Regions from separate parts of the Bordetella tumbae genome, predicted to be linked through region 1. Evidence: predicted binding sites of a transcription regulator. Region 1 holds the regulator's gene; the other holds the start of a gene.

Region 1 (6,845 bases):
GCGGCACTCGTTCAAATCCTGACCGAGCCCAAGAACTCGCTGATCAAACAGTTCCAAAAGCTCTTTGCCATGGAGGGCGCCGAGCTCGACATACGCCCCGGTGCACTCAAGGCCATTGCCCGCAAAGCGCTCAAGCGCAAAACGGGTGCTCGCGGCCTGCGTTCCATTATCGAAGGCGCCTTGCTGGACACCATGTATGACTTGCCCTCTCAAGGCAACGTCAGCCGCGTGGTTTTGGACGAAAACGTCATCGACGGCGACGGCAAGCCCTTGCTGATTTACGCCGACGAGACGGGGACCTCGGACAAGCCGGCTCAGCCCCAGGTGCGGGGCGCAGCTGCCTGATTCATTGCTTCGTCAAACAAAGCAAAATCCAGCAAAAAACCCGTTTTGTAACGGGTTTTTTTGCATTTAGGGGGTTATGCGGACGACGACGGCTTGAATTTTCGGCTATTGTTCCCATATCAGACGTAACGGATTCGGATAACCAGCTTCGCTTGGGATCCGATCTACATTATGCCGAGTCAAATCAAGGAATCCTATATGTCTGCCAGTCAGACCCTGCCATCCGAACCCATCGACCTGCCGCTGCTGCCTCTGCGCGACGTGGTGGTGTTCCCGCACATGGTTATTCCGCTGTTTGTGGGCCGTCCCCGTTCGATCAAGGCGCTCGAAGTCGCCATGGAATCGGGCAAAAGCATCATGCTGGTGGCGCAAAAATCCGCCGGCAAAGACGATCCTACGCCCGAAGACGTCTACGAAATCGGCTGCGTGGCTAGCATTCTGCAAATGCTGAAATTGCCTGACGGTACCGTCAAGGTGCTGGTCGAGGGCACGCAACGCGCGCGTATCGATACGATCGACGACGCCGAAACGCATTTCGTGTGCCAGGTCACCCCCGTCGAACTCGATCCTGCGCAAAGCTCAGAGACCGAGGCTCTGCGCCGCGCGATCGTGGCCCAGTTCGAGCAGTACGTCAAACTCAACAAAAAGATCCCGCCCGAGATTCTGACCTCGCTGGCTGGGATCGACGATGCCGGCCGTCTGGCCGACACCATCGCCGCCCATCTGCCGCTCAAGCTCGAGCAAAAGCAGACGATGCTGGAAATCCTCGGCACTTCCGAGCGCCTCGAGGGCCTGCTGACGCAATTGGAAACGGAAATCGACATCCTTCAGGTCGAAAAGCGTATCCGTGGCCGCGTCAAAAAGCAGATGGAGAAAAGCCAGCGCGACTATTATCTGAACGAGCAAGTCAAAGCCATTCAGAAAGAGTTGGGCGAGGGCGAAGAAGGCGCCGACATCGAAGAGCTCGAAAAGAAAATCATTGCTGCGCATATGCCCAAGGATGCGCGCAAGAAGGCCGACGCCGAGCTCAAAAAACTCAAGCTCATGTCGCCCATGTCGGCCGAAGCTACCGTGGTGCGCAACTACATCGATACGCTCATCAATCTTCCCTGGAAGAAAAAGAGCAAGATCAACAACTCCATCAGCAACGCCGAAAACGTGCTCGATGACGATCACTATGGCCTGGAAAAGGTCAAAGAGCGCATCGTCGAGTATCTGGCCGTGCAGCAGCGTGTCGACAAGGTCAAGGCCCCGATTCTCTGCCTGGTAGGCCCTCCGGGCGTCGGTAAAACCTCGCTGGGACAATCCATTGCGCGTGCCACGAACCGCAAGTTCGTGCGTATGGCCCTGGGCGGCGTGCGCGACGAGGCCGAAATCCGTGGCCATCGCCGTACCTACATCGGTTCCATGCCCGGCAAGATCGTGCAGAACATGAGCAAGGTCGGCGTGCGTAACCCCTTGTTCCTGCTGGATGAGATCGACAAGCTCGGTATGGATTTCCGTGGCGATCCCGCCTCGGCATTGCTCGAGGTGCTCGACCCCGAACAGAACCACACGTTCCAGGATCACTACATCGAAGTCGACTTTGATCTGTCTGACGTCATGTTCGTGGCCACCAGCAATACGCTGAACATCCCGCCCGCGTTGTTGGATCGTATGGAAGTCATTCGTCTGTCGGGCTACACCGAAGACGAAAAAATCCATATCGCCCGTGACCATCTGCTGCCCAAGCTGATGAAGAACAACGGCGTCAAGGAATCTGAACTAGTGGTTGACGATTCCGCCTTGCGCGATATCGTGCGTTACTACACTCGCGAAGCCGGTGTGCGTGCGCTCGAGCGCGAAGTCGGCAAGATCTGCCGCAAGGTCGTGAAAGAGTCCTTAGCTCAGGCAGACAAGGCCAAGGCCGAGGGCAAGCCTGTGTCTCAGACGGTCGAGCCCGTCAAAGTCGACGCCGAGAACCTCAGCAAGTACCTGGGCGTGCGTCGTTATACCTTTGGCATGGCAGAAAAGGAAAACCAGATCGGCCAAGTCACCGGTTTGGCCTGGACCGAAGTCGGCGGCGATTTGCTCACGATCGAAGTCGCCGATATGTCTGGCAAGGGCGTGATTCAACGTACCGGTTCGCTGGGTGACGTGATGAAAGAGTCGGTGGAAGCCGCTCGTACTGTCGTACGCTCGCGTGCGCGTCGTCTGGGTTTTGCCGACAGCGTGTTCGAAAAGCACGACATGCACGTTCACGTCCCCGAAGGCGCTACGCCGAAGGACGGCCCATCGGCGGGTATCGCCATCACCACAGCCATGGTCTCGGCTTTGTCGCGTATTCCGGTGCGCGCTGATGTGGCAATGACGGGTGAAATCACCTTGCGTGGCGAGGTCTTGCCGATCGGTGGCCTAAAGGAAAAACTGCTGGCTGCGCACCGTGGTGGTATCAAGACAGTGCTGATTCCCGAGGAGAACGTCAAAGACTTGGCCGACATTCCGGACAACGTCAAAAACCACCTCGAGATCGTGCCGGTGCGTTGGATCGACAAGGTGCTTGAGCTGGCGCTGGAACGCCAGCCCGAGCCACTGTCCGACGAAGAAGTCGTCAAGGAGCCCTTGGTCGCCAAAGCAGCGGAAACCGCTGCGCCGGGTGATCCTGTGTTCAAGCATTAAGACTTCAGCGGTTCGTGTCATACCATCGGTATGACACCAAAGCCCCCGAATTCATTGCAACTCGCATGAGTTCGGGGGCTTTTTGCTGCTGGAGGGGCAGCAAGTATGGCGGTTAATTAATGCAGTGCCTGCGTGCGGATCAGGCCAACAGCAATGCCCTCAAGCGCAAAGTCTAGTGTCCCATCCACCACGATGGGCGAGAAATCTGGATTTTCAGGCAGGAGCTCGATGTGTCCTTGGCGGTGTTGCAGGCGTTTTACCGTAACGTCGTCGCCCAGGCGGGCAACGACGATCTGGCCATTGCGTGCCTCGGTGGCTCGCTTGACGGCGAGCAGATCGCCTTCGAGGATCCCTGCGTCGCGCATACTCATGCCGCGTACTTTCAGCAGGTAGTCGGGCGTCTGGGCAAACAGTCCAGGATCCACGCCGACCTCGCGCTCGACATGCTCGGCAGCCAGAATGGGGCTGCCTGCTGCCACGCGGCCTACCAGCGGCAGCAATAGGCGGCTCACCGCGTCCGCGGCGAACCTGGCGAGGCTCGATGGCGCTGCAACGCCGGCAGGCGATGTGGCGTGACCATGAGAAGAGGTGGCGGGGTCAATGGACTCTATCAGCCGGATACCGCGTGATGCGCCGGCCGTCAACTCGATGGCCCCCTTGCGCGCGAGAGCCTTGAGGTGGTCCTCGGCGGCATTGGGAGAACGAAAACCCAATGCTCGGGCAATTTCGGCACGAGTAGGAGGAAAGCCGGTGCGTGCCACCGTTTGCCGGATGTGGTTCAGGATTTCCTGTTGGCGCTCGGTGAGTTTGGTAGCCATGGCAATGATCCGCTTCGGACTGTATGAATATACAGCAGGATTTTGGACGAGCCTATATAAAAAAGCAAGTCACGTGGCGACGAATAGGACTGCGGGAACGATATGCATTGGTATGTACCGGCAAAAAGCGCCCCCTCGGGGGGGGAGCAAGCCGAAGGCGTGACGTCTTTTTTGGATGTCATGGTTGTGCGGTCTGTGGCATGCGTAGAGTGGAGTTCTTTTGGCGCAGGAGATCGGCGTGTAAAAGCCCCGCCGGGCCTATCGCCGCGACTCGGCCCATGAGCAGGGGCCTCGGCCCGCTTCGCGGGCTAAATCGCGGCTCAACGGCCCGGCGGGGCTTTTACACGCCGACCTCCTGCTCGCAATGTCTGCCATTGACGGATGTCATGCGCTTTGCTGTATCAACGCTGTTGAGTGACGTTCAGGCTAGGCGGGTGGCGCTAGCTCAACCCATCGCATTGCCAAAGTCGGCTTCAACAAACAGCTGATGGCCATTAGCCCTCGTTGCATTCCCTCATCATGAGTCCCTGTCGCGTGCCTGGGCGTGGTGCCGGGCCGTTGAGCACGGATTTAGTCCGCGCAGCGGACCGAGGCCCCTGCTCATGGGCCGAGTCCGTGCGATAGGCCCGGCGCCACGCTCAGGCACGCGACAGGGACGCCTTCAGAGAGACAATCAAGAGCAGCAACCGCCCACCACACGAACAGCGATAAAAATGCCCTCACGCTGCGCCTTCGGCTTGCTGCCCCCCGAGGGGGGCGTTTTTATCTTGGGGCGGCCCGGCGACAAAAAAGAAAAGGACCCGTTCTTGCGTCCGGGTCCTTCAGTCAGGTGAGAGTGCGCCTGCTGTTTATTTGATGACCGCTGCGATAGCCTTGGCCACTGTATCGATATTGTGGCTGTTGAGCGCAGCGACGCAGATGCGGCCGCTGGACACGGCGTAGATGCCGTGTTCTTCGCGCAGGGTGTCGACTTGTGCCGAGGTCAGGCCCGAATACGAGAACATGCCGCGCTGCTCGCGTACGAAACTGAAGTCTTGCGAGGCGCCTGCTGCCTTGATTTTGTCGACCAGTTGTTCGCGCATCAGACGGATGCGGTCACGCATACTGGCGAGTTCCTGTTCCCATAGCGTATACAGCTCGGGCGTGTTCAACACCGACGACACCACCGTGCCGCCGTGCGTGGGCGGGTTGGAGTAGTTGGTGCGGATCACGCGCTTGAGCTGGCTCAGCACACGCTTGGCTTCGTCTTGGTTGCCCGCGACCACCGTCAGGGCGCCCACGCGCTCGCCATACAGCGAGAACGATTTCGAGAACGACGAGCTGATCAGCATCGTCAGGCCCAGATCTGCAAACAAGCGTACGACGGCGGCGTCCTCTTGCAGGCCGGCGCCAAAGCCTTGGTAAGCGATGTCCAGGAACGGCACCAGCTTGCGAGACTTGACGATCTGGGCGATTTGTTGCCACTGCTCGGCCGTAGGATCAACGCCAGTCGGGTTGTGGCAGCAAGCGTGCAACACCACGATGGTCTGTTCAGGGGCGGCCTGCAGCGAGGCCAGCATGCCCTGGAAATCCAGGCCGTGCGTCGCGGCGTCGTAATAGGCGTAGGTATCGACCGGGAAGCCCGCGCGTTCGAACAGGGCGCGGTGGTTTTCCCAGCTGGGATTGCTGATCAGCACTTTGGACTGGGGCAGCAATTGACGCAGGAAATCTGCGCCGATTTTCAGTGCGCCGGTGCCGCCCAGGGCCTGGGTGGTCAACACGCGGCCTTCGGCGGCCAGCGGGGAATCAGCGCCCAGCAACAGCGTTTGAGCGCCCTTGTTGTAGCCGGCAATGCCCTCGATAGGCAGATAGCCGCGCGCGGCGGCCGCTTCGATACGCGCAATTTCGGCCTTGCGCACAGCAGCCAGCAGGGGAATGCGACCGTCGTCATCGTAGTACACGCCCACGCCCAGATTGACTTTACCGGGGCGGGTGTCGGCGTTGTACTGTTCGTTCAGACCCAGGATGGGGTCGCGCGGCGCAAGTTCGACGGAATCGAAAAGAGAGCTCATGAGGATTCGCTAAGGGTAGATAGACGCGGAAGGCACTGCTGTGGATAATGAGGGGTTTACCCTCAGACAGTCTAGCATGACAGCTCCTGGATTCGTCGATTTCCCCGACAGCCCCTTTCATTTGTATCAGCCGTATCCGCCTGCTGGCGACCAGCCTGGCGCGATCGAAGGGCTGAGCGATGGCATTCGAGACGGTTTGATGTGCCAAACCTTGCTGGGTGTGACGGGTTCTGGCAAGACCTACACCATGGCCAACATCATCGCCCGGCTCGGCCGGCCTGCGTTGGTATTGGCGCCAAACAAGACCTTGGCGGCGCAGTTGTACGCCGAAATGCGCGAGTTCTTTCCCAAGAACGCCGTCGAGTATTTCGTGTCGTACTACGACTACTATCAGCCCGAGGCCTACGTCCCCACACGCGACCTGTTCATTGAAAAGGATTCGTCCATCAACGAACATATCGAGCAGATGCGCCTGTCCGCAACCAAGAGCCTGCTCGAGCGGCGCGACACGGTGATTGTGGGAACTGTCTCGTGTATCTACGGTATCGGTAATCCGGGCGATTATCACGCGATGGTGTTGATTCTGCGTTCCGGCGATCGCATCTCGCGGCGCGAAATATTGGCGCGCCTGGTCGCCATGCAGTACACGCGCAACGACGCGGATTTCACCCGTGGCACATTCCGTGTGCGCGGGGAGACGATCGATATTTTCCCGGCGGAAAGCCCGGAATTGGCATTGCGCCTGGCGCTATTTGATGACGAGATCGAGACGTTGGAGTTGTTCGATCCGCTGACCGGGCGCGTACGTCAAAAGGTTCCCCGCTTTACTGTCTATCCTGGTTCGCACTATGTCACGCCGCGTGATACCGTGTTGCGCGCCATCGAGACGATCAAAGAAGAGCTGCGCGAGCGCCTGAAATTCCTGACTGCTGACGGCAAACTTGTCGAGGCGCAGCGGCTTGAGCAGCGTACG
Region 2 (5,600 bases), on a different contig from region 1:
TTTGCCTGTTCGGCGCGTTTGTCAGTCAGCTCCTGCTCGATTTTGAAGCCCTCCAGACGCGCCAATTGCCGCAAGCGCATTTCGAGGATGTCTTCAGCCTGGCGTTCGGACAACGAGAAACGCTGCATCAACGCCGCCTTGGGCTCGTCGGATTCGCGGATCGTCTGAATGACCTCATCGACGTTCAGGTACACGACCATGCGGCCTTCGAGCACATGGATGCGATCGGTGACCTTGTCCAAGCGATGGCGGGTACGACGCACGACCGTGTCGGTGCGGAACGCCACCCACTCGGTCAAAATGTCGCGCAGTCCCTTTTGACGCGGCCGGCCATCGGTGCCGATGCACACCAGGTTGATCGGCACACTGCTTTCCATGCTGGTCTGCGCGAGCAGCGTATTGACGAACTCATCGCGATCCACGCGCGAGGTCTTGGGTTCGAACACCAGACGTACGGCGGCGTCCTTGCCGGACTCGTCGCGCACGGCGTCCAGCAAGTTCAGCATGACAGCCTTGGACTGCTGCTGGTCGGCCGTCAGGCTCTTTTTGCCGGACTTGACCTTCGGGTTCGTGAGCTCTTCGATTTCCTCGAGGACCTTCTGGCAGGACGTGCCGGGAGGCAGCTCATGCACGACCAGTTGCCACTGACCGCGCGCCATTTCCTCGAATTGCCAGCGCGCGCGCGCCTTGAGCGAGCCACGGCCACCCTGATAGATCTGCGCGATGTCGGCCGCCGGCGTGATGATTTGACCGCCACCGGCGAAATCGGGGCCCGGCACCATCGCGTGCAGCTCGGTGTCGGGCAGGCTCGGCTGCTTGATCAACGCGACACAAGCCTGCGCCACCTCGCGCAGATTGTGCGACGGGATTTCCGTGGCCATCCCCACGGCAATGCCCGAAGCGCCATTGAGCAGCATCACCGGCAAACGTGCCGGCAACATTTGCGGCTCTTGCTGGCTGCCGTCATAGTTCGGCGCGAAATCGACGGTGCCCTCGTCGAGCTCGTCGAGCAGCAGACGCGAAAACGGCGTCAAACGCGCTTCGGTATAACGCATCGCGGCGGCATTGTCGCCGTCGCGCGAACCAAAGTTGCCATGGCCATCGATCAGCGGATAGCGCAGCGAAAAGTCCTGCGCCATGCGCACCATGGCGTCATACGCCGCCTGGTCGCCGTGCGGGTGATATTTACCCAGCACATCGCCCACCACGCGCGCGGATTTGACGGGCTTGGCGCCTGGGCCCAAGCCCATGTCCTGCATGGCGAAAAGGATACGGCGCTGTACCGGCTTTTGCCCATCACCCACATCGGGCAAGGCGCGGCCCCGCACCACGGAAACGGCGTAGTCCAGATAGGCCTGCTCGGCATAGCGGCCCAGCGTGATGGCCTCATCGGCCCCGCCGGCGGCTTCATCAAACAAGCCAGGTTGATTGCTGTCAGTCATGTGTCGTCGAAATTGCTGTCAGGAAAAGCCTCCGCTGCGCTTACGCACTGGCTGCCCTTTGCAGGGCGGACTGTGCAGAGCACAGTCCAGGAGGCGTTCTTACCGGGTCGGCCAAGGCAGTGTTGATCCATGTTGGTCTGGCTGCCTGATCAGGCCAGAATCAAATATCGAGCTCAGCGAGATTACCCTTTTCCTCGATCCAGGCACGGCGTTGCGATGACTCGCCTTTACCCATCAGCATGTCGAACATGCTGGTGGTGTCCTCGGGGGTCAGCGCACCATAGCCCACAGGCAACAGGCGTCGCGTATCGGGATTCATCGTGGTTTCCCACAACTGCTCCGGATTCATTTCACCCAGCCCCTTGAATCGGCTGATGCTCCATGCACCCTCGCGCACGCCTTCTTTGAGGAGCTTGTCTTGTGCTGCCTCGAGCTCGCCCTGATCCAGGCAATAGATCTTGCGCGCGGGGCGCTTGCCTTGAGCGGGAACGTCCAGACGGAACAAAGGCGGCTTGGCTACGTACACGTGCCCCGCCTCGACCAGCTTGGGAAAATGGCGATAGAACAGGGTTAACAGCAGCACCTGAATGTGCGAGCCGTCCACGTCGGCATCTGACAAGATGCAGATGCGGCCATAACGCAGCCCCGACAAATCCGGCGAGTCATTCGGGCCGTGCGGATCCACCCCGATCGCCACGGAAATATCGTGGATCTCGTTATTGGCGAACAGCCGGTCGCGGTCGACTTCCCAGGAATTCAGGACCTTGCCGCGCAGCGGCAGGATGGCCTGGAATTCCTTGTCGCGCCCCATTTTGGCCGAGCCGCCAGCCGAGTCGCCCTCGACCAGGAACACCTCGGTACGAGTAGCATCAGAAGACTCGCAATCGGTCAGCTTGCCCGGCAACACCGCCACGCCCGAGCTCTTGCGCTTTTCGACTTTCTGCGCCGAACGCGCCCGAGCCTGGGCCTGACGGATCGCCAACTCGGCCAATTTTTTGCCGTATTCGACATTGCTGTGCAGCCAGAGGTCGAGCGCGCTTTTTGCAAAGCCGCCAACCAATCGCACCGCGTCGCGGCTGTTCAGGCGTTCTTTGATCTGGCCCTGGAATTGTGGATCGAGGACCTTGGCCGACAGCACGAAGCTGGCGCGCGAGAACACATCCTCCGGCAACAGCTTGACGCCCTTGGGCAGCAGACTGTGCAGCTCGGCAAACCCCTTGACCGCCGAGAACAGGCCCTCGCGCAGACCGGACTCGTGCGTGCCGCCTGCTGGCGTCGGAATCAGGTTGACGTAGGACTCGCGCACCGCATTGCCGTCCTCGGTCCAGGCCACGACCCACTGTGCGCCCTCGCCATCGGCAAAGCTCTCGTGATCGGCCCCGGCATACTGCTGGCCCTCGAAAAACGGCACCATCAGTTCCGAACCGGACAGCGCCTCGGCCAAGTAACCACGCAGACCATCGGTGTATTGCCAGACTTTGGTGTCGCCGGTTTTTTCGTTGATCAGCGTGACTTTCACGCCCGGCAGCAGTACAGCCTTGCTGCGCAGCAGGTGATTCAGCTCGCCCAGCGGGATCTGGGGGCTGTCGAAATATTTGCCGTCGGGCCAGACACGCACGCGGGTGCCGGACTTTTTGCGTCCTGCTTCCGGATACGGCGCCAAGGGCTCGGTCACATCGCCGCCCTGGAAAACCAGACGGTTGGTCGCGCCATCGCGCCAGACGACGACTTCGAGCCGCGTCGCCAGTGCGTTGGTGACGGACACCCCGACGCCATGCAGGCCGCCGGAAAAGGCATAAGCGCCCCCGCCCTGCTTGTCGAATTTGCCCCCGGCGTGCAGCCGGGTAAAGACCAATTCGACCACCGGCGCGTTTTCTTCGGGGTGCAGGCCGACGGGAATACCGCGTCCATCGTCCTCGACCGACACGCTGCCGTCGGCATGCAGGGTGACCTGGATCTGCTTGCCATAGCCGGCGAGCGCCTCATCAGCGGCGTTGTCGATGACCTCCTGCACGACGTGCAGGGGATTTTCGGTGCGGGTGTACATACCCGGACGCTGACGCACCGGCTCCAGTCCCTTCAGGACTCGGATGGAGGCTTCGGTGTAACGTGGTGTAGCCAAGTTATCCCCAAGATCTGTGGAAAAAAACCGACATTTTACGGATAAGTCTAGATTTTGCGCGGCCTTAGGTAGGATGCGCACGTCCTGACCAGTCCGAATTCGGTAGGATAAGTAGTTTGCAGGTCAAAGAATGACAGAATGGCAGTTTGCCAGTTTCTGAATTCCGTCGACCACGACGCAACATGCTACACAAAACTGGCAAACCCTGTTGTTTTCAACAGTGGTATGCTTAATGCCTCACCTACCTTTTAGTAGAACAAAAATGGCAGGGGCGTCTGACGCCCATCATGCCGCGGAACCGAGAATCACCATGAGCGAGCAAATCAAGAACGTCAGCGATGCAAGCTTCGATGCCGATGTGATCAAATCCGGTCAGCCGGTGCTGGTCGATTACTGGGCGGCCTGGTGTGGCCCCTGCAAGATGATCGCCCCTCTCCTGGAGGAAGTCGCCTCCGAGTACGCCGGCCGCCTGACGGTCGCCAAGCTGAACGTCGACGAAAACCAGGACACCGCCGCCAAATACGGCATCCGTGGCATTCCCACGTTGATGCTGTTCAAGGACGGTCAAGCCGCCGCCACGAAAGTCGGCGCCCTGTCGAAATCGCAATTAACTGCTTTCCTGGACGGCGCGTTGTAATACACTACGTGTTGTAAATCCGTGCGCCGGCCTGGTCGGCGCCCCGTCTGAGATTACCGCGCGGGCCCGTCCGTGGCCTGCCGCCAAGACCCTTCTCTACTATCCCCCTTTCACCGCGATGCACCTCAATGAACTGAAGGCGCTGCACGTTTCGCAGTTGCTGGAAATGGCCGCCGGCCTGGAAATCGAAAACGCCAACCGCTTGCGCAAGCAAGAGCTGATGTTCGCCATCATGAAACGGCGGGCCAAACAAGGCGAGCAGATCTTCGGCGACGGCGTACTGGAAGTCCTGCCCGACGGCTTTGGCTTTCTGCGTTCTCCCGAGACCTCCTACCTGGCCAGTACCGACGACATCTACATTTCGCCGTCGCAGATCCGCCGTTTCAACCTGCACACCGGCGACTCCATCGAGGGCGAGGTCCGCACCCCGAAAGACGGCGAGCGCTACTTTGCCCTGGTCAAGGTCGACAAGGTCAACGGCTCGGCTCCCGAAGCGATCAAGCATCGCATCATGTTCGAAAACCTGACGCCGCTGCACCCGAATCAGCCGATGCGTCTGGAACGCGACATCAAGAGCGAAGAAAACCTGACCGGCCGGATCATGGACATCTTTGCCCCGATCGGCAAAGGCCAACGCGGTCTGATCGTCGCCAGCCCCAAGTCGGGCAAGACGGTGATGATGCAGCACATCGCGCACGCCATCACCACGAACTACCCCGAAGCCGTCATGATCGTCCTGCTGGTCGACGAACGGCCCGAGGAAGTCACCGAGATGCAGCGCACAGTGCGCGGCGAAGTCGTCGCCTCGACCTTTGACGAGCCCGCCACCCGCCACGTGCAAGTCGCGGAAATGGTCATCGAAAAGGCCAAGCGCCTGGTCGAAATGAAAAAAGACGTGGTGATCCTGCTGGACTCCATTACCCGTCTGGCACGTGCCTACAACACCGTGGTGCCCGCTTCGGGCAAGGTCCTGACCGGCGGTGTCGATGCCAACGCCCTGCAACGCCCCAAACGTTTCTTCGGCGCTGCCCGCAACCTCGAAGAAGGTGGCTCGCTGACGATCCTGGGTACGGCACTGATCGAAACCGGCAGCCGCATGGACGAAGTCATCTACGAGGAATTCAAGGGCACCGGTAACTCCGAAGTCCACCTCGAGCGCCGTCTGGCCGAAAAACGCGTCTATCCCGCGATCAATCTGAACAAATCCGGCACCCGCCGCGAAGAACTGCTGATCAAGCCCGACCTGCTGCAAAAGGTCTGGGTATTGCGCAAATTCATCCACGACATGGACGAAATCCAATCGATGGAATTCATCCTGGACAAGATGCGCGCCACCAAGACCAACGCCGAGTTCTTCGACATGATGAAGAAATAAACCCGAGGCACCGGGGCTGCTCGT

The links. Region 1 encodes LexA, which represses DNA repair genes until DNA is damaged. Its sites were predicted from a motif close to ACTGTATNNNNATACAGT; they were not measured.
Region 2: a site for LexA is predicted at 3,769-3,786, ahead of ACYVI2_RS04245 (DNA topoisomerase IV subunit B). Genes of this name have one in related genera too.

What each region holds. Positions count from the first base shown of each region.
Region 1 is NZ_BAAGVG010000025.1:200,368-207,212, forward strand. Features, by position in the region: gene clpX (ATP-dependent Clp protease ATP-binding subunit ClpX) at 1-345, shown strand, start outside; gene lon (endopeptidase La) at 544-3,003, shown strand; gene lexA (transcriptional repressor LexA) at 3,120-3,821, opposite strand; gene ACYVI2_RS27655 (amino acid aminotransferase) at 4,670-5,872, opposite strand; gene uvrB (excinuclease ABC subunit UvrB) at 5,949-6,845, shown strand, end outside.
Region 2 is NZ_BAAGVG010000004.1:200,084-205,683, forward strand. Features, by position in the region: gene parC (DNA topoisomerase IV subunit A) at 1-1,442, opposite strand, end outside; gene ACYVI2_RS04245 (DNA topoisomerase IV subunit B) at 1,603-3,564, opposite strand; gene trxA (thioredoxin TrxA) at 3,875-4,201, shown strand; gene rho (transcription termination factor Rho) at 4,320-5,576, shown strand.